3 regions of the Klebsiella sp. A52 genome follow, and region 3 is predicted to be linked to each of the others. Evidence: predicted binding sites of a transcription regulator. Region 3 holds the regulator's gene; each other region holds the start of a gene.
What was found. Region 3 encodes CRP, which controls carbon source genes, mostly activating them, when cyclic AMP is high. Its sites were predicted from a motif close to ATGTGANNNNNNTCACAT; they were not measured.
Positions count from the first base shown of each region.

Region 1 (8,059 bases), 2.2 Mb from region 3:
GTGGGGGCTCAATTTTGTGGTGATTAAGCTCGGGTTGCACAATATGCCGCCGCTGATGCTGGCGGGGTTACGTTTTTTACTGGTGGCGTTTCCGGCGCTACTGTTCGTTGCGCGGCCCAAAATACCGCTGCGCCTGCTGCTGGGCTACGGCCTGACCATCAGTTTCGGCCAGTTCGCCTTTTTATTCTGCGCGATTAACCTCGGTATGCCAGCCGGTTTGGCATCTCTGGTACTGCAGGCTCAGGCCTTTTTCACTATCGTGCTGGGCGCTTTTGTCTTTGGCGAGCGGTTACAGGGAAAGCAGGTCGCCGGTATCGCGCTGGCGATTTTTGGCGTATTGGTACTGGTTGAGGCCAGCCTCGGCGGCCAGCACGTGCCGCTGGTCGGCTTTATGCTGACTCTGGCGGCGGCGTTCAGCTGGGCCTGCGGCAACATTTTCAATAAGAAGATTATGTCTCAGCAACACAAGCCGCCGATTATGTCGCTGGTGGTGTGGAGCGCGTTGATTCCGGTGTTACCGTTCATGCTGGCGTCTGGCATTATTGATGGGCCGCAGGCGATGGCGGCAAGCCTGGTTAATATCGACGCCACGACCGTGCTATCGCTGATGTATCTGGCGTTTGTCGCCACCATCGTTGGTTACGGTATCTGGGGAGCGCTGCTTGGGCGTTATGAAACCTGGCGGGTGGCGCCGCTGTCGCTGTTGGTGCCGGTAGTCGGGATGGCCAGCGCGGCTCTGCTGCTTGGCGAACGGCTCAATGGTCTACAGCTGTTGGGGGCGGCGCTGATTATGGGCGGGCTCTATATTAACGTGTTCGGTCTGCGGCTTGCGCGCCGCGGCGCAGCGCGGTAATGACCGTCCCGACGAAGCCGGGATAAAAAAGCCCCGCTTCAGCGGGGCTTGAGTCATTGCGGAATGGGCGGGCGTTAGTTGTAATACGGTACGCCCAGCTCATCCGATTTATCATTGCCGGCAGCCATGTGATTAAAATCAAACGGCGAGTCGTTATGTTCCGAAGGAATGATCATCGCATCCCGGTTATTGTGGCGAACCGGAGTGGTGGTTTGCTCCGCATAACTCTGGCTTGCAGCCAGCGCCATTAGCACGATGGCGGCGGTAGCGAATAATTTCATGATTTCCTCGATACGTCTTTATGCAGGCGATTAACAACAATAATTATTTAGCGGCATCAGGTAGCGGGATTCACCCGGAACGTTGGTGATGCGATATTTATGCGGCGGTACATCGAAATAGTTTTTAAACGTCCGCGTCAGCGTCTGCTGCGATTCAAAACCGTAGCGCTCGGCCAGATACAAAATCGGCTCATTGCTCTGCTTGAGTTTTTGCGCGATTTCCGTCAGCTTGCGGCTGCGGATGTACTGGCCCAGCGAGTGGCCGGTCTCTTTCTTAAACATTCTTTGCAGGTGCCATTTGGAGTAACCTGAGCGCTCCGAAACTTTCTCCAGCGATAATGGAGATTCCAGGTTCTCTTCGATCCACGACAAAATACTATGGATAGTGATGGCGTCGTTATTGCGTCTGGACATCATCTTACCTCTTCTTATTACGGCAGGACTTTCTTGAGCAGTTGCTCAAGCATGACCACTTCGTCTGCCGTTAGATTTTTTGTTAGTTCCTGGTGCAATTTTTGACCCACAACCTGATGACAGTGCTCACAAAGGGCTGCGCCTTCTGGTGTCAGCTGCACCAGAACGCCGCGCTTATCATTTGGGTTGGGCAACCGTTCTATCCAGCCTTTGCAGACGAGTCTGTCGAGCATGCGCGTCATTGCGCCTGGATCGACCGACAGGACGGTCTTCAGCTCAACGGGTGTTGTACATACTTCACAGCGAATGGAGCAGAGCACCCGGAACTGGGTGGCGGTGATATCCATGGGTGAAAGATAGTCGTTGAGCAGTCGATCTTTTTTCTGGTTAACCATCTGGATCAATCGGCCAAGAGGGATCATCTCGTTGAACAGATTGTTAGTGTTTTCCATGATAGTTGCCCAGGCAATTATTTAGTTGCGATGGATATTATTGCCGCGGCAATCATAAGTCAACATTATGAATTCGCCGATGCCACGATTTGCTAAAGATTGATAATTTGACGGTTGTCACTTTTTCTCATTTTACTAACGCTTGTTATTTTTTATCGACGTGATTTTTTTCGTGGATGTGGCATCTGAGTCGCTGCTGTCGATATACTCGCGGGGTGAAACTGTACTGAAAAAATGATACTTAACGGGATGTTGACTCACTATGCTGGAACTCTTTAAAGCAATAGGGCTCGGTCTGGCGGTGATTTTACCGCTGGCGAACCCGCTCACCACCGTGGCGCTGTTCCTCGGCCTGGCGGGCAATATGAACAACGCCGAGCGTAACCGGCAATCGCTGATGGCATCGGTGTATGTCTTTGCGATCCTGATGGTGGCGTGGTATGCCGGCCAGGTGGTCATGAATACCTTTGGCATTTCCATTCCCGGCCTGCGCATCGCCGGCGGCCTGATCGTGGCTTTTATCGGTTTTCGGATGCTGTTTCCGCAGCAGAAAGCTCATGATTCGATGGAAGCGAAAATCAAATCGGAAGAGCTGCAGGATGAACCCACGGCGAATATCGCCTTCGTGCCGTTGGCGATGCCCAGCACCGCCGGGCCGGGCACCATCGCGATGATTATTAGCTCCGCCTCGACGGTAAAACACGGCGTCGATTTCCCGGAATGGGTCGTGCTGGCCGCGCCGCCGATTATTTTTGCGCTGGTGGGGATCATTCTGTGGGGCTGCCTGCGTAGCTCAGGGGCGATCATGCGGCTGGTGGGGAAAGGCGGTATCGAGGCGATTTCCCGCCTGATGGGTTTCCTGCTGGTCTGCATGGGCGTGCAGTTCATTATTAACGGCGTGCTGGAAATTATCACCAACTATCACGCCTGAGGGCAGCAATACGATTCACGCGCCCGGCAGTAAGCGGCCGGGCTTCGTGAAGGCTAATGGGAGTGGTGCGGCTGCTGCTCATCGCCCGGCGATGGCCAGCGGCGGAAAATCATCACCGACCACACCAGCGCTACCAGCGCCGGTACGGCGCCAACGTAGCCTATCGCCGACATCGACAGTTGCGTACTCACCTGGCTGCCGACCAGCGCGCCGGCGCCAATACCAATATTGAAAATTCCCGAAAACAGCGACATCGCCACATCGGTAGCATCCGAAGCCAGCGCCAGCACTTTCACCTGCATGCCGAGGCCGATGACCATAATCGCGATCCCCCAGAACACGCTGAGCAGCATGAGCTGGTTGGCGTTCCTTGAGGCAGGTAGCAGCAACAGCAGGCATACCAGCAGCAGGCCGATAGCGGTGGTAATCAGCGCGGAAGCATGTTGGTTTCCCAGCTTGCCGAATACAATACTACCAATAATACCCGCGCCGCCGAGCACCAACAGCAGCAGAGTGGCGAAATTAGCGCTCAACCCTGCGACGTTCTGCACGAAGGGTTCAATATAGCTGTATGCCGTGTAGTGGGCGGTCACCACGATAACCGTCAGCAGATAAATACCGAGCAGCGCCGGACGGCGGAACAGCACCGGCAGGCTCTTGAGCGAACCGGAATGTTCGCTTGGCAGCGCCGGCAATAGTTTTGCCAGGCAGACCAGCGTCGCTAAAGCGCCAAGACCAATGGCCAGGAAGGTTGTGCGCCAGCCAAAATATTGTCCGACGATACGGCCAATAGGAATGCCGAACACCATGGCCAGCGCGGTACCGGTGGCGATAAGGCTAAGCGCCTGAGCGCGCTTGCCGGGAGGGGCCATACGGATAGCCAGCGCGGAGGTGATCGACCAGAACACCGCGTGGGCGAAGGCGATGCCAATGCGGCTCACTACCAGCACCGTGAAGTTCCACGCGAAAAATGACAATACGTGGCTGGCGATAAATAACACGAACAGGCCAATGAGCAGGCGACGGCGCTCCATCTTGCTGGTCAGCAGCATGAACGGCAGCGACATCAATGCCACTACCCAGGCATAAATGGTCAACATGATCCCGACCTGGGCCGTTTCCATACCGAAGCTGTCGGCAATATCAGACAGCAGGCCGACCGGAGCAAATTCAGTGGTATTAAAGATAAAGGCGGCAATTGCCAGCGTGACGACCCGCAGCCACGCGACTTTGCGTGAGACCGTATTTGTAAGCATAAATTCCGGGCTGGTAGTAATGAGAAGAAGAGGAGGCGATCTTAAAACGAATGCTGCTGAAAATACAATCACTTTGTGATCTGTATCTCATTTTTTGCTGACGCCTGTGGCAGCTAACAACTTAATTTTTCGGCTAATAGTGTGCGGGAATGGTTTATGTGTCATGTTGATAGCCGATAAAAAAGGGGAGCACGATGAAAGAAATCAGTTTTTACCTGGTCGATGCCTTCAGCGATCGCAATTTTGGCGGCAACGCGGCGGCAGTATGCCCGCTCAGCGAATGGCTGCCTGATGAAACGCTCTTAAAAATGGCGCAGCAGCATAATCAATCCGAAACGGCGTTTTTTGTCCGCACCGACGCTGGCTATGAGCTACGCTGGTTCACGACGCTTGATGAGATTAACCTCTGCGGCCACGCCACGCTCGCGGCATCGCACGTGATTTTTGAATATCTCGACCACCCCTCGGCAACTATCGTATTTAGCACCCGTTTTGTCGGTGAACTACGGGTAACGCGCAGCGGCGACTGGCTGACGCTGGATTTCCCCGCCTGGCAAACCACGCCGGTGCATGACGTACCGCCGGCGCTGTTCGCCGGGTTGGGCATCGATGACGCGCTGGAGGTGCGGGAAGGGCGTGATTACCTGGTGGTTCTGCGCGATCGGGCGCAGGTTGAAGCGGTGCGCCCGAATATGGCGCTGCTGGAGACGCTGGATAAGATGATTTGCATCAGCGCCGCCGACGAAGAGTACGATTTTGTCAGCCGCTTTTTCTGCCCCGGTGAATCGGTACCGGAAGATCCGGTAACCGGTTCAACCCACAGTATGCTGATCCCCTACTGGGGAGCGAAGCTCAATAAAACCGACCTGCTGGCGCGCCAGGTGTCGGCGCGCAGCGGCGAGCTGCGCTGCCAATGGCTCGATGACCGCGTACTGATTAGCGGCCAGGCGACCACCTATCTGCGCGGCACGGTCTATTTGCGCGAAGGTTAATGATAGTTTCCCCCGGCTGGCGCGACGTTTAGCCGGGTACTCCTAACCAAGCGAGGCGCCGCCACACATCACCAGCTCTTGTCCGGTCATGGCCGCGGCTCCTTCGCTAAGTAGCCAGCTCACCAGCGACGCCACCTCCTGTGGCTTAATCAATCTACCGAGCGGCGGCGCCTTCGGCGGCGAACTCTCGCGCCCTGGCTGGCGCAGCATTGGCGTATCGGTGGCGCCGGGGGCGATAACGTTAACGGTAATGCCCACAGCGGCAAGTTCCGCCGCCCAGCTTCTTGCCAGCGCCACCAGCGCCGCTTTGGTTGCCGTATACTGAGAACGGCCTGCCGCTCCGCGCGAGGTCCGGCTACCCAAAAGGATAATCCGACCGCCACGGTCCATAACGGGCGCAAAGCGGTTGGCTAAGGTCTGCGCCGCATCTACATGTAGACGCCACAACGTCTCGCCACGCTGCGCGTCAAGTTCTCCTAGCGGCGCCGCCGCCATCAAACCGGCGGCATGGATAATCGCCTGCGGCGGTGGTACCGACGACAGAGCATCAACCAGCGCGCGGCGGTCGCTCACATCGACCGCCAGATGGGTGAAGCCTTCATGGATGAACGTCGGCGCGGAGCGGCTCAGACCGAGCACCTGCCAGTCCTCCGCCAGCAGTTGACCGACAATCGCGGCGCCGATCCCCGAGCTTGCGCCCGTCACCAGTGCCTGCTTCATGGCGCCTCCAGCATGCTGCGCGGTACTTTAAACACCGCTTTCCTCACCGGGGCGGGTGACGTAACGGCGCACAGTGCCTGGTGCGGTTCGCCGGGGAGAAAGACCGCGAAGTCCCCGGCGCACAGATGCAGCGTGACGCTTTGCGGCGTCTGCTTGCTGATAAAGAGGTCCGGCTTGCGTTCTTCATCATCAGGTTGGCCTGTGTACACCATACCGGCATGCAGCGTCTCCTCGCCGGCTAAAATGACCTGAATATCGGCCCATTGGTGGTGATATTCGGTATGTCGCAGTTCTGCCGCCTGGGTTTGCGCGATGCCGATGGTGCAGTGCCATCCGCCATCTGCAGGTTGGAAGCGGCCATCTTCGCGGGCTGTCAGGGCGGCAAGAGAACATTCAGTGCGACTGAGTATCTGCTGCAACGCCAGCGGCAACCCCGCCTGAGGCAGGGCATTCAGATTACCGATGATCATACGCCTTCTCCTTTAACCCATTGCGGCGAGACGCGGACATACTTGATGGCCTGCCGGTACCAGGTATAGGCAATGTGTAAATTACCGTCTTCACCCTGTTTAATACTGGGATAGGAGAATTCACGGTTTAGTTTTTGCTCTGAATTGTTGGTCATACAGTAGCCATCGCCCTCATCAAGGTTGCGCATCCACGGCCAGCTTTTGCCGCCATCGGCGGAGATAGCCACGGTCATTGGCGCGCGCGGCGCGCCCCAGAAGGCGGTTTTCCCGGTGCATTCAGGCTCTTTCCGGCCGTCGTCGTCTTCTATCTCATCGTATAGCGATGCCCGACGCTCGCTGGCGCCTGCCGCGCTCATATTATTGAACACCAGCGCCAGCTCACCGTTGCTCAACGTGGTCGCCTGAATGGACGAGTTATTGTTTGGCAGCGTGGTGGGAATCGGCGCTGACCAGCTTTCGCCAAAATCTGTCGACTGGCTGTACCAGATATGATCGGCCCAGCGGCTGCGGAAGAAGGCGGCCAGCGAGCCATCGGCCAGCGGGATGATATTCATATGCACGCAGCCGAGGCTTTGCGGTACCGCCACGTCGCGCCAGCTTTTGCCGCCATCGGCTGAGATTTTTACCGCGCTGATATCGTCGTTACCGACCCATTTTTCCCCTGGACGGGTACGACAATAGAAAACCGGCAGCAACCAGTTGCCGTTGGGCATTACGGTTATGGGTTGCCGGATAAAGGTGCCGGGTTCATCGAGTAGGGTGGCAATCGCTCCCCAGTGCTTTCCTCCATCGTGCGACTGGCGATAACGCACAATAGCGGTGTCCTGATTGCCGGCGTGCTGCGCGGTCCATAACAGCCATAGCACGCCATCAGGAGCCTGGAACAGCACCGGATTTTGTTCCGAACGTTCCGGGTCGTCGGATAACTTTATCGCGTCGCTCCACGTTGTGGCGCCCGGCGCTAAACGCGATCCCCAGACTGAAATATCCGCTTTCCCTTCCTGAGAACCGCCGAACCACACGCACATCAGCGTGCCATCGGGCAGCGGCAGAAGATTGGCGGCATGGTTTTGCGGGCAGCCGGAGGGCAGCATTGCCGAGGCGAGCTGAGGATCCTGCTGGTGTTGGCGAATCACGCCGTCAAAAGTTGGGGTGGTGGTCATTTTTACACTCCACTTTGTTCAATGGGGGCCGGGGATGATTGTTGCGCTTTATTGGGGATTAGGCGGTCGATCACCATAATCAGGGCCGGGGTGATCAGCGCGATGTACATGTTATTGATGCCGAACGGATCGCCGAGCAAATACCACGCCGAAGTCACCACGCAGGCGCCGATGAGGCCAGCGTTCGCGCCGCGGGCGCTCTTAAAGAACGGCGCATAGAAGGCGATGACCGCGACCACGGTGATAGAGAGCCTGATGGCGCGGGTAAAGAAGGAGAGCTTCAGTACTTCCGGTACCAGCAGCACAAAAATAAGCGGCAGAAAACCGATGATCAGCGAGGCCCAGCGGGTGGCCTTAAACTCCTGCTCCGGCGTTGGATTGCGCCACGGCACGTAAAAATCTTTTACCACCAGAGAGGCAATCGCCAGGGCAACGGTGCTGACGCTAACGAAAATAGAAGCCACAAGTGACGTTGTCACTAATCCGGCAAGCCACGGGTTCATATCCTGCAGGAACACCGGTAGAGC
Region 1 is NZ_CP074437.1:3,980,089-3,988,147, reverse strand. Features, by position in the region: gene eamA (O-acetylserine/cysteine exporter) at 1-853, shown strand, start outside; gene marB (multiple antibiotic resistance protein MarB) at 928-1,134, opposite strand; gene marA (MDR efflux pump AcrAB transcriptional activator MarA) at 1,165-1,548, opposite strand; gene marR (multiple antibiotic resistance transcriptional regulator MarR) at 1,566-2,000, opposite strand; gene KGA69_RS18815 (MarC family NAAT transporter) at 2,263-2,931, shown strand; gene KGA69_RS18810 (sugar transporter) at 2,985-4,187, opposite strand; gene KGA69_RS18805 (PhzF family phenazine biosynthesis protein) at 4,382-5,179, shown strand; gene KGA69_RS18800 (SDR family NAD(P)-dependent oxidoreductase) at 5,222-5,899, opposite strand; gene KGA69_RS18795 (NanQ anomerase/TabA/YiaL family protein) at 5,896-6,369, opposite strand; gene KGA69_RS18790 (sialidase family protein) at 6,366-7,532, opposite strand; gene KGA69_RS18785 (sodium:solute symporter family protein) at 7,535-8,059, opposite strand, start outside.
Region 1: a site for CRP is predicted at 4,261-4,278, ahead of KGA69_RS18810 (sugar transporter). Genes of this name have one in related genera too.

Region 2 (8,059 bases), 2.2 Mb from region 3:
ATTAGCCGCGACGACGTTCGAAGTCCTGCATAAAGTCGGTGAGCGCCTTGACGCCGGCCAGCGGCATCGCATTGTAGATAGAAGCACGCATACCGCCCACCACGCGGTGGCCTTTCAGCGCATGCAAACCGGCCGCAAAAGACTCTTCAAGGAACAGTTTGTCCAGCGCGCTATCCGCCAGCTGGAACGGCACGTTCATCCGCGAGCGGTTGGCAGCGGCAACATCGTTACGATAAAAATCACTGTTATCAATCACGCCATACAGCAGGTCCGCTTTTTGGCGGTTGATTTTATCCATCGCGGCCACGCCGCCCTGCTCTTTCAGCCATTTGAATACCAGCCCCGCCAGATACCAGGCGAAGGTCGGAGGCGTGTTAAACATTGAGTCATTGGCATTCAGCACGGTGTAATCAAGAATTGATGGGCAGGCGACGCTGGCTTTACCCAGCAGGTCTTCACGCACGATAACCAGCGTCAACCCTGCCGGGCCGATATTCTTCTGCGCGCCAGCGTAAATCACGCCATAACGGCTGACGTCGATTTCATGGGACAAAATACTGGAGGAGTAATCCGCGGTGACGACGACATCTTTGTCAAAATTCGGCGTTTCGTGAATAGCGATACCATCGATGGTTTCATTTGGGCAGAAGTGCAAATAGGCCGCGCCCGGCGTCAACTGCCATTCGCTCATCGGTTTAACGGCTCGCAGGCCGTCAACGGTAGTTTTCGCATCGATAACGTTCGGCGTGCAGTATTTTTGCGCTTCTTTCACCGCACTTGCCGCCCAGTAACCGGCGTCCACATAATCTGCTGTCGTTTTATCACCCAGCAGATTTAACGGGATCCCGGCAAACTGTCCGCGACCGCCACCATGACAGAACAACACTTTATAGTTGGAAGGGATATTAAGCAGATCGCGGAAATCCTGTTCTGCCGTTTCAGCCACCTGGATAAACTCCTTACCACGGTGGCTGATTTCCATTACCGACGTACCCAGACCGTGCCAGTCGCACAGTTCCTGTTGCGCCAGTTTGAGAACTTCTGCCGGCAGCATTGCCGGGCCCGAACTAAAGTTATAGACCTGAGCCATTTCCCCTCACCACGTTGCTATATTGTCTGCACGCGAACCGTCGCGGGCATAAGTTATTCCTGTGGCTATCGGTTTTATCATTCAGTGACACACACCGCAACGAGTAAAACTAAGCGGCCCACAAACGAGGCCACCGTCACACAAAAGAATCAACCAGCTTGACGTCATTAAACCGACATAATCGCTGCGAGCAGATCGCTTTTTCCTCCCTCTTCCGCCGTCCATTCCGGATTTGGACTGACGGCATAAATAATTATCATCTACGTTCACAGGAAACGATCTCGCCGTAGCTCCCCCCGTCAACTCATTTAATACTTGAATATTATCTTAATTCTTCATGAATTATGTTTCCGCGAGAGCACCGTCATTTACCGTCGTATTTCCAGATCATTAAAATTTTCGAACCAGCCGATGAAGACTGGTATTAATCACTTTTAAAGGAATATTTATGCGTGAATTAACCTATAACGAAATGTCTGATGTGAGCGGCGGCTTTGGCCTGTTGTCCATTCCTGCGGCAGTTGGTTTACTGGTCAGCATTCCGACGATTGTCATCGGAGCGATAACCGGGCCCTTTACGCTGGGCGCAGGCTTCGCGGTAATGGCGGCAGGCATCGTCGGTACCAGTCTTGCCGGCGCGGCAATGATCGTTAGCATTTGTACGCCGATTCTGTAACTTGCTACGGCATGTGGAGTTTCTCCGCATGCCATTTACCGCTCTTCTCTTTTTATGCATTGCCGCGGCTAACGACATAGCCACTTACCGGTAAAACCCGTATCATTGCGCATCCTGCCAACAATAAACGAATTGCTATGACCCAGACATTTATCCCCGGCAAAGATGCCGCCCTGGAAGATTCCATCGCTCGCTTCCAGCAGAAACTGCTCGACCTCGGATTTGATATCGAAGAGGCCTCGTGGCTGAATCCGGTACCACACGTGTGGTCCGTTCACATTCGCGATAAAGAGTGCGCGCTGTGCTTTACCAATGGTAAAGGCGCAACTAAAAAGGCGGCGCTGGCTTCCGCGCTGGGCGAATATTTCGAACGTCTGTCTACCAACTACTTCTTCGCGGACTTCTGGTTAGGCGATACCATCGCCAACGGTCCCTTCGTTCATTATCCGAACGAAAAGTGGTTCCCGCTGACGGAAGATGATGAAGTACCGGAAGGCCTGCTGGATGCCCGCCTGCGCGCCTTTTACGATCCGGACGATCAACTGACCGCCAGCATGCTCGTGGATCTGCAATCCGGCAACGACGAGCGCGGCGTCTGCGGCCTGCCGTTTACCCGTCAATCAGACGGCGAAACCGTCTATATTCCGATGAACATTGTCGGCAACTTGTACGTTTCCAACGGCATGTCAGCGGGTAATACCCCGAATGAAGCGCGCGTGCAGGGCTTGTCTGAAGTCTTTGAGCGTCATATCAAAAACCGTATCATCGCAGAGAGCATCAGCCTGCCGGAGATCCCGGCTGAAGTCATGGCGCGCTATCCGGGCGTCGTTGAATCTATCGCCAAACTGGAAGCCGAAGGTTTCCCGATCTTCGCCTACGATGGCTCTCTTGGTGGTAAATATCCGGTTATCTGCGTAGTCCTGTTTAACCCGGCTAACGGCACCTGCTTCGCCTCTTTCGGCGCCCATCCGGATTTCGGCGTGGCGCTGGAGCGTACTGTTACCGAACTGCTACAAGGCCGCAGTCTGAAAGATCTCGACGTTTTTACCCCTCCGACCTTTGATGACGAAGAAGTTGCCGAGCACGCCAACCTGGAAACTCACTTCATTGATTCCAGCGGCCTGATCTCCTGGGATATGTTTAAACAGGATGCCGACTATCCGTTCGTTGACTGGAATTTCTCCGGCACCACTGAAGAAGAGTTCGCCACCCTGATGGCTATCTTCAAAGCCGAAGATAAAGAAGTCTATATCGCCGACTACGAACATCTGAGCGTCTACGCCTGCCGGATCATCGTTCCGGGGATGTCCGATATTTATCCGGCGGAAGACCTGTGGCTCGCTAATAACAGCATGGGCGCACACCTGCGCGACACTATTCTCTCCCTGCCGGGTAGCGAGTGGGAAAAAGAAGATTATCTGGCGCTCATCGAGCAAATGGACGATGAAGGACTTGATGATTTCACGCGCGTCCGCGAACTATTAGGCCTGGCAACCGGCAAAGACAATGGCTGGTATACCCTGCGTATCGGCGAGCTGAAAGCGATGCTGGCCTTGGCCGGCGGCGACCTTGAACAGGCGTTGATTTGGACAGAGTGGACCATGGAATTCAATGCCTCCATCTTCAGCCCTGAGCGCGCCAACTATTATCGCTGCCTGCAAACGCTGCTGTTGCTTAGCCAGGAAGAAGAGCGCCAGCCGCTGCAGTACCTGAATGCCTTCATCCGTATGTATGGCGCGGATGCTGTGGAAGCCGCTAGCGCCGCCCTGAGCGGAGAGGCGCCATTCTATGGCCTTCAGGCGGTCGATAACGATCTGCGCGCTTTCCCGGCACATCAGTCTTTACTGAAGGCCTACGAAAAGCTGCAGCGGGCAAAAGCGGCCTTCTGGGCCAAATAACCCATTAGGGGTAAACCATAACGTTACGGGGCCGCCAGCGGCTCCGTTTTTTTATGATTTGCTCCAAAACCACGCCATTTTGTAGGTGCAAAGTTAACTATAAGTAAAATCCAAACATTGATGATATTTAGATTGTTAATTTTAATAAAAATACTCCATTTTAATTAACCGTAAACAATGGTCACTCATGGAAATTTTCAACATTATTTGCAAATATTAAAATTTAGTTTTTCATTAAAAATCAAAAAGATAAAGCCACAACAGGCTAATTCCACACGCAAAATGGGCCTATGACTCCGGTAGGATATGATCTACATCAAATTCCCTTCTATAATGCTTTGTTAGTATCACACCGCCAACTTATATAAAGAGAGAGTTAGTGTGAAAGCTGACAACCCTTTTGATCTTTTACTCCCTGCCGCGATGGCGAAAGTCGCCGAAGAAGCAGGTGTCTATAAAGCGACAAAACATCCGCTGAAGACGTTTTATCTGGCGATTACCGCAGGTGTCTTCATCTCCATCGCTTTTGTGTTTTATATCACGGCGACCACCGGTACTGCCGCAATGCCTTTCGGGATTGCCAAACTTATCGGCGGGGTATGCTTCTCACTAGGTCTGATTCTTTGCGTCATCTGCGGTGCTGACCTTTTCACCTCGACCGTACTGATCGTCGTGGCGAAAGCCAGCGGGCGTATTACCTGGGGTCAGCTGGCAAAAAACTGGCTTAACGTCTATGTTGGAAACCTGATCGGCGCGCTGCTGTTTGTACTGTTAATGTGGTTATCAGGCGAATATATGACTGCCAACGGCGGCTGGGGCTTAAATGTTCTGCAAACTGCAGACCACAAAATGCACCACACGTTTATTGAAGCCGTCTGCCTGGGTATCCTGGCGAACCTGATGGTGTGTCTGGCTGTCTGGATGAGTTACTCCGGCCGCAGCCTGATGGACAAAGCGATGATCATGGTGTTGCCGGTTGCGATGTTTGTCGCCAGCGGCTTTGAACACAGCATCGCTAATATGTTTATGATCCCGATGGGTATCGTAATTCGCAACTTTGCAAGCCCGGAATTCTGGACCGCTATCGGTTCAACTCCGGAGAGTTTTTCTCACTTAACCGTTATGAACTTCATCACTGATAACCTGATTCCAGTCACTATCGGAAACATCATCGGCGGTGGTTTGTTGGTTGGGTTGACATACTGGGTCATTTACCTGCGTGGCGACGATCATCATTAATGGTTGTCTCAGGCAGTAAATAAAAAATCCACTTAAGAAGGTAGGTGTTACATGTCCGAGCTTAATGAAAAGTTAGCCACAGCCTGGGAAGGTTTTGCGAAAGGTGACTGGCAGAACGAAGTCAACGTACGTGACTTTATCCAGAAAAACTACACCCCATATGAAGGTGACGAATCCTTCCTGGCTGGCGCAACTGATGCGACCACCAAGCTGTGGGACAGCGTAATGGAAGGCGTTAAACAGGAAAACCGCACTCACGCGCCTGTTGATTTCGACACTTCCCTCGCATCCACCATCACTTCTCACGACGCGGGCTACATCGAGAAAGCGCTCGAGAAAATCGTTGGTCTGCAAACTGAAGCCCCGCTGAAACGTGCGATTATCCCGTTCGGCGGTATCAAAATGGTTGAAGGTTCCTGCAAAGCGTACAATCGCGAACTGGACCCGATGCTGAAAAAAATCTTCACCGAGTACCGTAAAACTCACAACCAGGGCGTTTTCGACGTATATACCCCGGACATCCTGCGCTGCCGTAAATCCGGCGTACTGACCGGTCTGCCGGATGCTTACGGCCGTGGTCGTATCATCGGTGACTATCGTCGCGTTGCGCTGTACGGTATCGACTTCCTGATGAAAGACAAATTCGCCCAGTTCAACTCGCTGCAGGCGAAACTGGAAAGTGGCGAAGATCTGGAAGCAACCATCCGTCTGCGTGAAGAAATTGCTGAACAGCATCGCGCGCTGGGTCAGATCAAAGAGATGGCGGCTAAATATGGCTACGACATCTCCGGTCCGGCGACTACCGCTCAGGAAGCTATTCAGTGGACCTACTTCGGTTACCTGGCCGCCGTTAAATCTCAGAACGGCGCGGCAATGTCCTTCGGTCGTACTTCCAGCTTCCTGGATATCTACATCGAACGTGACCTGCAGGCGGGTAAAATCACCGAGCAAGACGCGCAGGAAATGGTTGACCACCTGGTCATGAAACTGCGTATGGTTCGCTTCCTGCGTACCCCGGAATATGATGAACTGTTCTCCGGCGACCCGATTTGGGCAACGGAATCTATCGGTGGTATGGGCGTTGACGGCCGTACTCTGGTAACCAAAAACAGCTTCCGCTTCCTGAACACCCTGTACACCATGGGGCCGTCTCCGGAGCCGAACATCACCATCCTGTGGTCTGAAAAACTGCCGCTGAGCTTTAAGAAATTCGCCGCTAAAGTATCCATCGATACCTCTTCTCTGCAGTACGAGAACGATGACCTGATGCGCCCGGACTTCAACAACGACGATTACGCTATCGCATGCTGCGTAAGCCCGATGATTGTTGGTAAACAAATGCAGTTCTTCGGCGCTCGCGCTAACCTCGCGAAAACCATGCTGTATGCTATCAACGGCGGCGTTGATGAAAAACTGAAAATGCAGGTTGGTCCGAAATCTGAACCGATCAAAGGCGACGTCCTGAACTTCGACGAAGTTATGGAGCGCATGGATCACTTCATGGACTGGCTGGCTAAACAGTACGTCACCGCGCTGAACATCATTCATTACATGCACGACAAGTACAGCTACGAAGCCTCTCTGATGGCGCTGCACGACCGTGACGTTATCCGCACCATGGCGTGTGGTATCGCAGGTCTGTCCGTTGCTGCTGACTCCCTGTCTGCTATCAAATATGCGAAAGTTAAACCGATTCGTGACGAAGACGGTCTGGCTGTTGACTTCGAAATCGAAGGCGAATATCCGCAGTTTGGTAACAACGATGCTCGCGTCGATGACATGGCCGTTGACCTGGTTGAACGTTTCATGAAGAAAATTCAGAAACTGCATACCTACCGCAACGCTATCCCGACTCAGTCTGTTCTGACCATCACTTCTAACGTCGTGTATGGTAAGAAAACCGGTAACACCCCAGACGGTCGTCGCGCTGGCGCGCCGTTCGGACCAGGTGCTAACCCGATGCACGGCCGCGACCAGAAAGGTGCTGTTGCTTCTCTGACCTCCGTTGCTAAACTGCCGTTTGCTTACGCTAAAGATGGTATCTCTTACACCTTCTCTATCGTACCGAACGCGCTGGGTAAAGATGACGAAGTTCGTAAGACTAACCTGGCTGGTCTGATGGATGGTTACTTCCACCACGAAGCGTCCATCGAAGGTGGTCAGCACCTGAACGTGAACGTCATGAACCGCGAAATGCTGCTCGACGCGATGGAAAACCCGGAAAAATATCCGCAGCTGACCATTCGCGTATCTGGCTACGCGGTACGTTTTAACTCCCTGACTAAAGAACAGCAGCAGGACGTTATTACCCGTACCTTCACTCAGACCATGTAATTCCCTGTCTGACTGAAAAAGCGTACAATAAAGGCCCCACATCAGTGGGGCCTTTTTAACAAGTGATTCCCTGCCCCAGCCTGCTTTGCCAGTTATCTATACTTTGGGTACCTGTCAAAACAGACTTAACACAGCCGGTTTGAGCTGTGCATCATAGGCCCTGGAGGGCCGAATCCGGAGATATCACCGCAATGTCAACTATTGGTCGTATTCACTCCTTTGAATCCTGTGGCACCGTCGATGGCCCAGGTATCCGCTTTATTACCTTCTTCCAGGGCTGCCTGATGCGCTGCCTTTACTGCCATAACCGCGACACCTGGGATACCCATGGCGGTAAAGAAATCACCGTTGAAGAATTGATGAAAGAAGTGGTGACCTATCGCCACTTTATGAATGCTTCCGGCGGCGGCGTCACCGCCTCCGGCGGCGAGGCGATCCTGCAGGCGGAATTTGTCCGCGACTGGTTCCGCGCCTGTAAAAAAGAAGGTATCCACACCTGTCTGGATACCAACGGCTTCGTACGTCGCTACGATCCGGTGATTGACGAACTGCTGGAAGTCACCGATCTGGTGATGCTTGACCTTAAGCAGATGAACGATGAAATCCACCAGAACCTGGTCGGCGTTTCTAACCATCGTACGCTGGAGTTCGCCCAGTATCTGTCGAAGAAAGGGATTAACGTGTGGATCCGCTACGTCGTGGTTCCCGGCTGGTCTGATGATGACGATTCCGCGCATCGTCTGGGTGAATTTACCCGCGATATGGGCAACGTCGAGAAAATCGAACTCCTGCCCTACCACGAGCTAGGTAAACACAAATGGG
Region 2 is NZ_CP074437.1:4,671,365-4,679,423, forward strand. Features, by position in the region: gene serC (3-phosphoserine/phosphohydroxythreonine transaminase) at 2-1,090, opposite strand; gene KGA69_RS22140 (hypothetical protein) at 1,539-1,766, shown strand; gene ycaO (30S ribosomal protein S12 methylthiotransferase accessory factor YcaO) at 1,904-3,664, shown strand; gene focA (formate transporter FocA) at 4,046-4,903, shown strand; gene pflB (formate C-acetyltransferase) at 4,955-7,237, shown strand; gene pflA (pyruvate formate lyase 1-activating protein) at 7,429-8,059, shown strand, end outside.
Region 2: a site for CRP is predicted at 3,969-3,986, ahead of focA (formate transporter FocA). Genes of this name have one in related genera too.

Region 3 (8,059 bases):
ATCCAGACGCTGCTGACAGCGCTGCAGGGCAATTTCACACGATTCCAGATACCGCTGCGCCAGGTCAGGCGTTAGCATCGTATGCTCGCGCGCCAGCGTGGTCATGGCGTTGATATGCTCAACGATAAACTGGCTATGGGTTACCCACAGCTTCATATCTTCCAGATAGTGCGAGTTAAAGCCCGGTTCCTGCATCGCCTGGTTAAGCGAGTTATACAGGGCGTTGTGCGCCTGGTTGACGCGCATACGCTGGTAGGCCAACGCCGGGGCCTGCGGATCGGCGCTAAGGATCAGCCGAATAGCCTCCTGATCGGCCTCCAGGGCATCGTGGGCGTTTTTACGTAGCAGGCCGCTCTGCCATTGCGGCCATAGCCAGACCATCCCGCCAAAGGCGATCAGACAGCCAATGATGGTATCGATAAAGCGGGCGACGATGAACTGCTCGCCGTTAAGCGTTAGCAACTGCAGGGTATATACCGCGGTGACGGTAAAGCCCACCATCGCCCAGCCGTAGTGTTTACGGATGATGAGATAGCTCAGCAGCGTGATGAACAACATACCGCTTAACGTGTAGCTCTCCGGTACGTGGAAATGTAGGGTCAGCCAGGCGATCACCAGGCCCGCCAGGGTGCCTGCCGCCCGGTGGACAATCCGCACGCGGGTGGCGCCGTAACCGTTTTGCGTCACGAACAGCACGGTCATCAGGATCCAGTACGGCTTCGGCAGATGTAGGGCGCTGCCCATCAGGCTGGCGATGCTCAACATTACGCTGATGCGCGCGGCGTTGCGCAGCGCCGGGGATTTCAATGACAGGTAGTTCTTCAGCGCCGGTAGTAGCGGTAGGCGCCGTTCTTTATCCGCCATCAGGTTACGTGCGTACAGCGGGCGCTGGGTGCGCAGCACGCGGGCGATACGACTGAAGTGCCAGGCGCAGAACTGGCCTACCGGGTTATCGGGATGCTGATAAGCGATTTTTTCCAGCGCGCCGATTTGCTTATCCATCTGGAAGCGACGCGGGTAGCGGTGGTAGAGAATATCATCCGCCAGCACCCGCAGACGCGCGGCGACGGTCTGCGCGTTCCAGCGGATAACCGCTTCCGCATGGCTGCGCTCCACCAGTTTTTGTACCTCTTCCGGCTGGTGCAGGCTCACTGAAATATGTTCCTGCAGATCCAGCCCAACCTGGAACGCGCGCAGCAGGCGCTTATGATCGCTACGCTGGTTGGCGGCTAACATATGCATCTGCTGGTAGCATTGGGTAATTAAATCGACCACCTTCTGCTGGCGGGTAAGCAGCGGCGGCAGGGAGGTCGTCGGGTCAGTGTGCTGCGTCAGGAGGCTATATTTGGCCTCGCAATAATTAGCCAGTTCGCGGTAAAGCAGGCTTAACGACTCGCGCAGCGGCTGCTCCCGCCAGAGCCAAAACCAGAACCAGTTAAAGAGTCCGTACCACAAGGTTCCCAGCGCATAGATAAGCAGCGGCTCCCAGATGGGCATATTGCCGGCCAGGCTTAAGGTAAAAATGGCGGCGATAAGCGATGCCGGCAACAGGCGAGCGTGCAGCGAACTGATTTCCGCCGTCACGCCGAGAATCAGCGCCAGCGCGCTGAGGATAAGCGGCAACGGGATGTCCCGCGCCAGAAGCAATTGCACAATCAGGCTGCTGCCGGCAAACAGGCAGCCGCCAACGATCAGGCGTTTGAAAAAGCGTTTATGCGGGGTGTCGAGACCGGCGATATTGCAACAGGCGGGAACTAACGAGAACAGCAACCCTTGCTGCAGATGGCCGAGCAGAAGCCCGATGGCCACAGGTAGACACAGCACCAGCGTTTGCCGCAGTGCGTAGTTGACTTCCGGGTGGTAAATCAGCCTGCGCCACATGGGAGAAACAAAAACGGCGTACTGCGCGGAGCAATACGCCGTTTAGCGACTTAACGGGTACCGTAGACGACGATAGTTTTACCGTGTGCGGAGATCAGATTTTGATCTTCCAGCATCTTCAGAATACGGCCAACCGTCTCACGAGAACAGCCGACGATCTGGCCAATTTCCTGGCGGGTGATTTTGATCTGCATCCCGTCCGGGTGGGTCATGGCATCAGGCTGTTTCGCCAGATTCAGTAAGGTCTGAGCGATACGGCCCGTCACGTCGAGGAAAGCAAGGTTACCGACTTTCTCGGAAGTGACCTGCAGACGACGCGCCATCTGCGAAGAGAGGCGCATCAGGATGTCCGGGTTCACCTGGATTAACTGACGGAATTTTTTGTAAGAGATCTCGGCCACTTCACATGCGGTTTTCGCACGTACCCAGGCACTACGTTCCTGACCTTCTTCAAACAGGCCTAATTCACCGATGAAATCGCCCTGGTTGAGGTAAGAGAGGATCATCTCTTTACCTTCTTCATCCTTGATGAGTACAGCCACGGAGCCTTTTACGATGTAGTAAAGCGTTTCCGCTTTCTCACCCTGGTGAATCAGCGTGCTCTTTGATGGGTACTTATGAATGTGGCAATGAGACAAGAACCATTCAAGGGTAGGGTCTGTTTGCGGTTTGCCAAGCACCATGCGCGGTTATCCTCTGTTATAAGCTATCTCCGGACGCCGACACTACACGGCATCCGGGCATGCAATCGTATTTTTCCCTATGCCTGGGAAGCTGGCTGCTCAATTTATGCAGCCTGTAATGTGAACTCCTCAGCATACATGCGGTACATCAATGTATTACTGTAGCATCCAGACTGTTTTAGCATAGCTTTCACCGCATGTCTCCTGGTGTCTCGCTTCAGCATGACCCAGGTCGCCTTCCGTTGCGAGATTTGTTATGTGCGCGTAATCTGTCAGGAAAATTGCAACAGCGGAGTTAAATTTTATGCAAGCGCGTGTGAAATGGGTGGAAGGTCTAACCTTCATCGGTGAGTCGGCCTCCGGCCACCAGATTTTAATGGATGGCAACTCCGGGGACAAAGCGCCCAGCCCGATGGAAATGGTGCTGATGGCGGCGGGCGGCTGTAGCGCAATTGACGTGGTGTCTATCCTGCAAAAAGGGCGTCAAAACGTCACCAACTGCGAAGTGAAGCTGACCTCTGAACGCCGTGAAGAGGCGCCGCGCCTGTTCACCCATATCAATCTGCACTTTATCGTCACCGGTAAAGAGCTGAAGGATGCGGCGGTGTCCCGTGCGGTGGATTTATCCGCGGAGAAGTATTGTTCGGTGGCGCTGATGCTGGAAAAGGCCGTTAACATCACCCACTCTTACGAAGTGATCGAAGCCTGAGACGAATTGATGTAGCGGGACGCTAACCCCGGCAGCACGGCGACCGGGGTTTTATTTTGCCCTTAACTAATGGTTTTGCCTTCCATCAAGCGCTCGACCAGCGGCGCCATAATGAGCTCCATCGCCAGCCCCATCTTACCGCCTGGCACCACCAGGGTGTTCATATGCGAGATAAACGACCCCTGTAGCATCGCCAACAGCCAGGGGTAATCAATCCCCTGCAAATTGCGAAAGTGAATCACCACGAAGCTTTCGTCGAGCGATGGAATGCCTTTGGCGGCAAACGGATTCGAGGTATCGACCGTCGGCACACGCTGGAAGTTGATATGGGTGCGTGAGAACTGCGGGGTGATGAAATTGATATAGTCTTCCATCGAACGCACCACCGAGTCCATCACCGCTTCGCGCGAATGGCCGCGTTCGCTGGTATCGCGAATGAGCTTCTGGATCCATTCAAGGTTGACGATCGGCACCACGCCGACCAGCAGGTCGACATGTTTCGCCACGTCATGCTGCGGCGTCACCACGCCGCCGTGCAGCCCTTCATAAAACAACACGTCGGTCGGTTCAGGCAGCGGTTGCCATGGGGTAAAGGTGCCGGGAACCTGATTCCAGGGAACCGCTTCATCGTAGGTATGGAGATATTTGCGCGACTGGCCCTTGCCGAATTCGCCGTACTCTAAAAAGGTGCGTTCAAGCAGGCTGAAGTCGTTGGCTTCCGGGCCAAAGTAGCTGATGTGTTTGCCCTGATCGCGCGCCTTGCGGATCGCCATGTCCATTTCCGGGCGAGTATAGCGATGGAAGCTATCCCCTTCGACCTCCGCGGCATGCAGGTTCAGTTGCGAGAAAATTTTGCGAAACGCGAGGCTGGTGGTGGTGGTGCCCGCGCCGCTGGAGCCCGTGACTGCGATCACTGGATGTTTGGCAGACATAACAACTCCCTGATTAAGTGATGGTGTGTCGCCGTATCGCGCCAGGCACTCGCGGTTAGAGGGGCATGGCGCTTAGCCGTTAAACATCTTGCGGGGCATGATGTTGACCGTCTCGTGCAGTTCTGACCACACCAGCACGGCCTCCCCGGTTTTAAGCTGCTGTTTTACATCGGCGACTTTATCGGCAAGCGAACGTTCATGTTCACCATAATCGGTGCCTTCGCGCAACACAAAGCTTTCAATCAGATTATCCAGCGTTTCGGGATCGAGATCCTGCCAGGGAATAATCATGCTTGTCCTCCCAGCCAGCGGGTTAACCAATCCGGAATACGTTGCTCCAGCCACATTTGCGGTTTTCGCAGCGTACCGCCGACAAAGCCAACGTGGCCGCCCTGTTCCGTGAGCTGATATTCGACGTTAGCCGGCAGTTGTTCCTGCGGCGGAATTGAATGATGGTCCATAAACGGATCGTCTTTCGCGTGAATGATCAGCGTCGGCTTGGTGATATCGCTTAAGCGCGGCATCGCGCTGCACTGTCGGTAATAGTCTAGCGCATCGGCGAAACCGTGGATTTTGGCGGTGATCATGTCGTCGAATTCGCGGATGCGGCGCATGCTTTTAAGCTGGCGAAGATCGACCGGCAGCGAGCCTGGATAGGCTTTCAGCTTGCGCGCGGCGTTGGCTTTCAGCAGGTTGAGCAGGTAACGCTGATAGACGCGCGAAAATCCTTTGTCCATATGGTAGCTGCAGGCTTCCAGCATAAAGGGCGCCGAGACAATGACGGCTGCATCGAGCGGAATATTGTCGCCTTCTTTCGCCAGCAGACAGCCCAGCATGTTGCCGCCAAGCGAATAGCCTACCGCCGCCGTCGGCGCGGCGCCGAACTCGCGCTGCAGCCAGTGCAGGAACCAGGTACCGTCTTCCGTTTCGCCAGAGTGATAAATACGACTGTTGCGATTCGGCTCGCCGCTGCAACCGCGAAAATGCATCACCACCCCGAGCCAGCCGCGCTGCATGGCGGCGTGAATCAAACCGTGGGCGTAAGGGCTGTGCAGGCTGCCTTCCAGACCGTGAAAGACCACCAGTCGCGGTTTGTGGCGCGCGCCGGCGGGGTCTTCGCTCCAGGCCAGATCGACGAAATCGCCATCCGGCAGCTCAAGGCGTTGCCAGTGCGGCGTAAATCGGAGCTTGCGGCGGATGATCCGCGGCAGCATGGTTTGCAGATGACGATTGCCCACGCCGCGCATCGGATGGAATTCACGCGAGTCGTTATCGGGGGGCGTCACTGCTGTCGGGGTTATTTCAACCATAGTACCAGGATTATTAAGAAACTTTTAGAACACTATACCGCGCATAAAAGTGGGCGGTTAGCCAATATGTGGTCTTGCGGGTAATCGGTATAGATTACATGAAAATGACTCAAGAGAATGGCTGAGCGATGAATTTCGGAAAGTCTCCCGGGATGGCTAAGCAGAAAGTCCCGACGATGAATTTTCTCTCACCGCCGGGCGGTTACTCATTAACTTTCCTGCAGCATCCGCTCCAGCTGTTCCTGCGCGTCGAGCCACGCCATCTCACACTCTTCGAGCCCTGATTTGGCGCTCGCCTGCTGCTGCAGGCATGCGGTTAATTCCGCTTTGCGCGAAGCGTCATACAACTCGCTGTCGCCCAGTTTCTCTTCCGCCTGCGCCAGCTGCGCGTTGAGTTTATCCATCTCTTTTTCCAGACGGGCAATCTCTTTACGCAGCGGTTGCGTTTGCGTACGCAGTTCGGCTTCGCGGCGTTTTTGATCCTTACGCGCCTGCGCGCTATTGCCGTTATCCTTTGGCGCTTCAGAGGTCTGGTTTTCCAGCTTCTGCGAATCGCTCAGCCACTGCTGATAATCTTCCAGATCGCCATCAAAGGGCTCGACTTTGCCGTCGTGTACGAGGTACAGATCGTCAGTGGTGGAGCGGATCAGGTGGCGATCGTGCGAGACCACGACCAGCGCCCCTTCGAAGTCGATCAGCGCTTCGGTCAAGGCCTGGCGCATATCAAGATCAAGGTGGTTGGTCGGTTCATCGAGCAGCAGCAGGTTAGGACGCTGCCAGACGATTAACGCCAGCACCAGACGCGCTTTTTCGCCGCCGGAGAAACGGCGGGTCTCTTCGCTGACTTTATCCCCCTGGAATCCAAAGCCGCCGAGGTAGTCGCGCAGTTTTTGTTCCAGCTCCTGCGGCGCCAGGCGGGCCAGATGCTGTATCGGCGACTCATCGGCGCGCAGGAATTCGAGCTGATGCTGGGCGAAGTAACCGAGCTTAATGCCCTTAGCCAGGCCAATTTCACCGGACAGCGGCTGTAGTTCGCCGGCCAGCAGCTTAATCAGCGTTGATTTACCGGCGCCGTTGCGCCCCAGCAGACCGATACGCGAACCGGGTACCAGATTCAGCTTGATGGAGTCGAGAATAATTCGTTCGCCGTAGCCGGCGCTGACTTTCTCCATCTTGAGTAACGGGTTCGGTAGACTTTCCGGCGCGCGGAAGCTGAAGTGGAACGGGTTATCGACGTGCGCCGGGGCGATAAGCTCCATACGCTCAAGCATTTTGATACGGCTCTGCGCCTGCTTCGCTTTGGTGGCTTTGGCGCGGAAACGGTCGATGTAGCTCTGCAAGTGGGCTACGCGCTGCTGCTGGCTTTCATACATGGCCTGCTGCTGCGACAGACGGGTCGCGCGCTGGATTTCAAACGAGCTGTAGTTACCGGTGTATTCGAACATCGTTTGCTGTTCGATATGAATAATTTTATCGACGATCGGATCGAGGAAATCACGATCGTGGGAAATCAGGATCAGCGTACCGTTATAGCCCTTTAGCCACTTTTCCAGCCAGATCACCGCATCAAGATCGAGGTGGTTGGTCGGTTCGTCGAGCAGCAGCAGATCGGAACGGCAGATCAGCGCCTGCGCGAGGTTTAAGCGCATACGCCAGCCGCCGGAGAAATCACTGACCGGCCGATCGAGCTGTTCGTTACTGAATCCAAGGCCGTGCAGCAGGCTGGCGGCGCGGGAACGAATCGTCCAGGCGTCAATCGCATCCAGCTTACCGTGGACGGTGGCGATGGCATGGCCGTCGTCGCGCTCATTGGCCTGCTGTAAATCGGCTTCCAGCTTGCGGAACTCGCGATCGCCATCAATAACATAATCAATAGCCGGCTGCGGCAGGGCCGGCGTTTCCTGATTAACCCACGCCAGCTGCCAGTTGCTCGGGAAGGTCATGGAGCCGCCGTCGGCGCTTATCTCGTTTTTCAAAAGCGAAAGCAACGTAGATTTACCGCAGCCGTTTTTACCTACCAGACCGACCTTCTGGCCAGGATTGATGGTGGCGGTGGCGTTGTCCAGCAGGACGCGTACGCCGCGACGAATTTGTAACGAGGAGAAAACAATCATAAGGCGCCGTATGTTCAGACTATGTTAATTTGTCTTTATGATAATGTAGTGTGGAAGCGAAACGCTCCATTGGGCCGCAATGGTAGCCCAAAATGAAGACGATAGACAAAGTCATTCTGGTTGCGTCGAGACGCAGCCGCTTCGCAAGCCGCCAGATGACGTTCGGGAGGGGAATGATGTCTCAGACAGCGAAAGTGTTGCTGCTGTATGCCCACCCAGAATCTCAGGATTCCGTGGCCAACCGGGTGTTGCTTGAACCGGCTTTACAGTTGCCGAATGTCACCGTGCACGATCTTTATGCGCACTATCCAGATTTTTTTATTGATATCGCCCATGAGCAGGATCTTCTGCGTCAGCATCAGGTGATTGTTTTCCAACATCCGCTGTATACGTGGAGCTGCCCGGCATTGTTGAAAGAGTGGCTGGACCG
Region 3 is NZ_CP074437.1:1,777,217-1,785,275, forward strand. Features, by position in the region: gene KGA69_RS08250 (YccS/YhfK family putative transporter) at 1-1,881, opposite strand, end outside; gene crp (cAMP-activated global transcriptional regulator CRP) at 1,932-2,564, opposite strand; gene KGA69_RS08260 (OsmC family protein) at 2,869-3,273, shown strand; gene KGA69_RS08265 (phosphoribulokinase) at 3,336-4,205, opposite strand; gene KGA69_RS08270 (YheU family protein) at 4,278-4,496, opposite strand; gene KGA69_RS08275 (hydrolase) at 4,493-5,452, opposite strand; gene KGA69_RS08280 (ABC transporter ATP-binding protein) at 5,725-7,629, opposite strand; gene kefG (glutathione-regulated potassium-efflux system ancillary protein KefG) at 7,803-8,059, shown strand, end outside.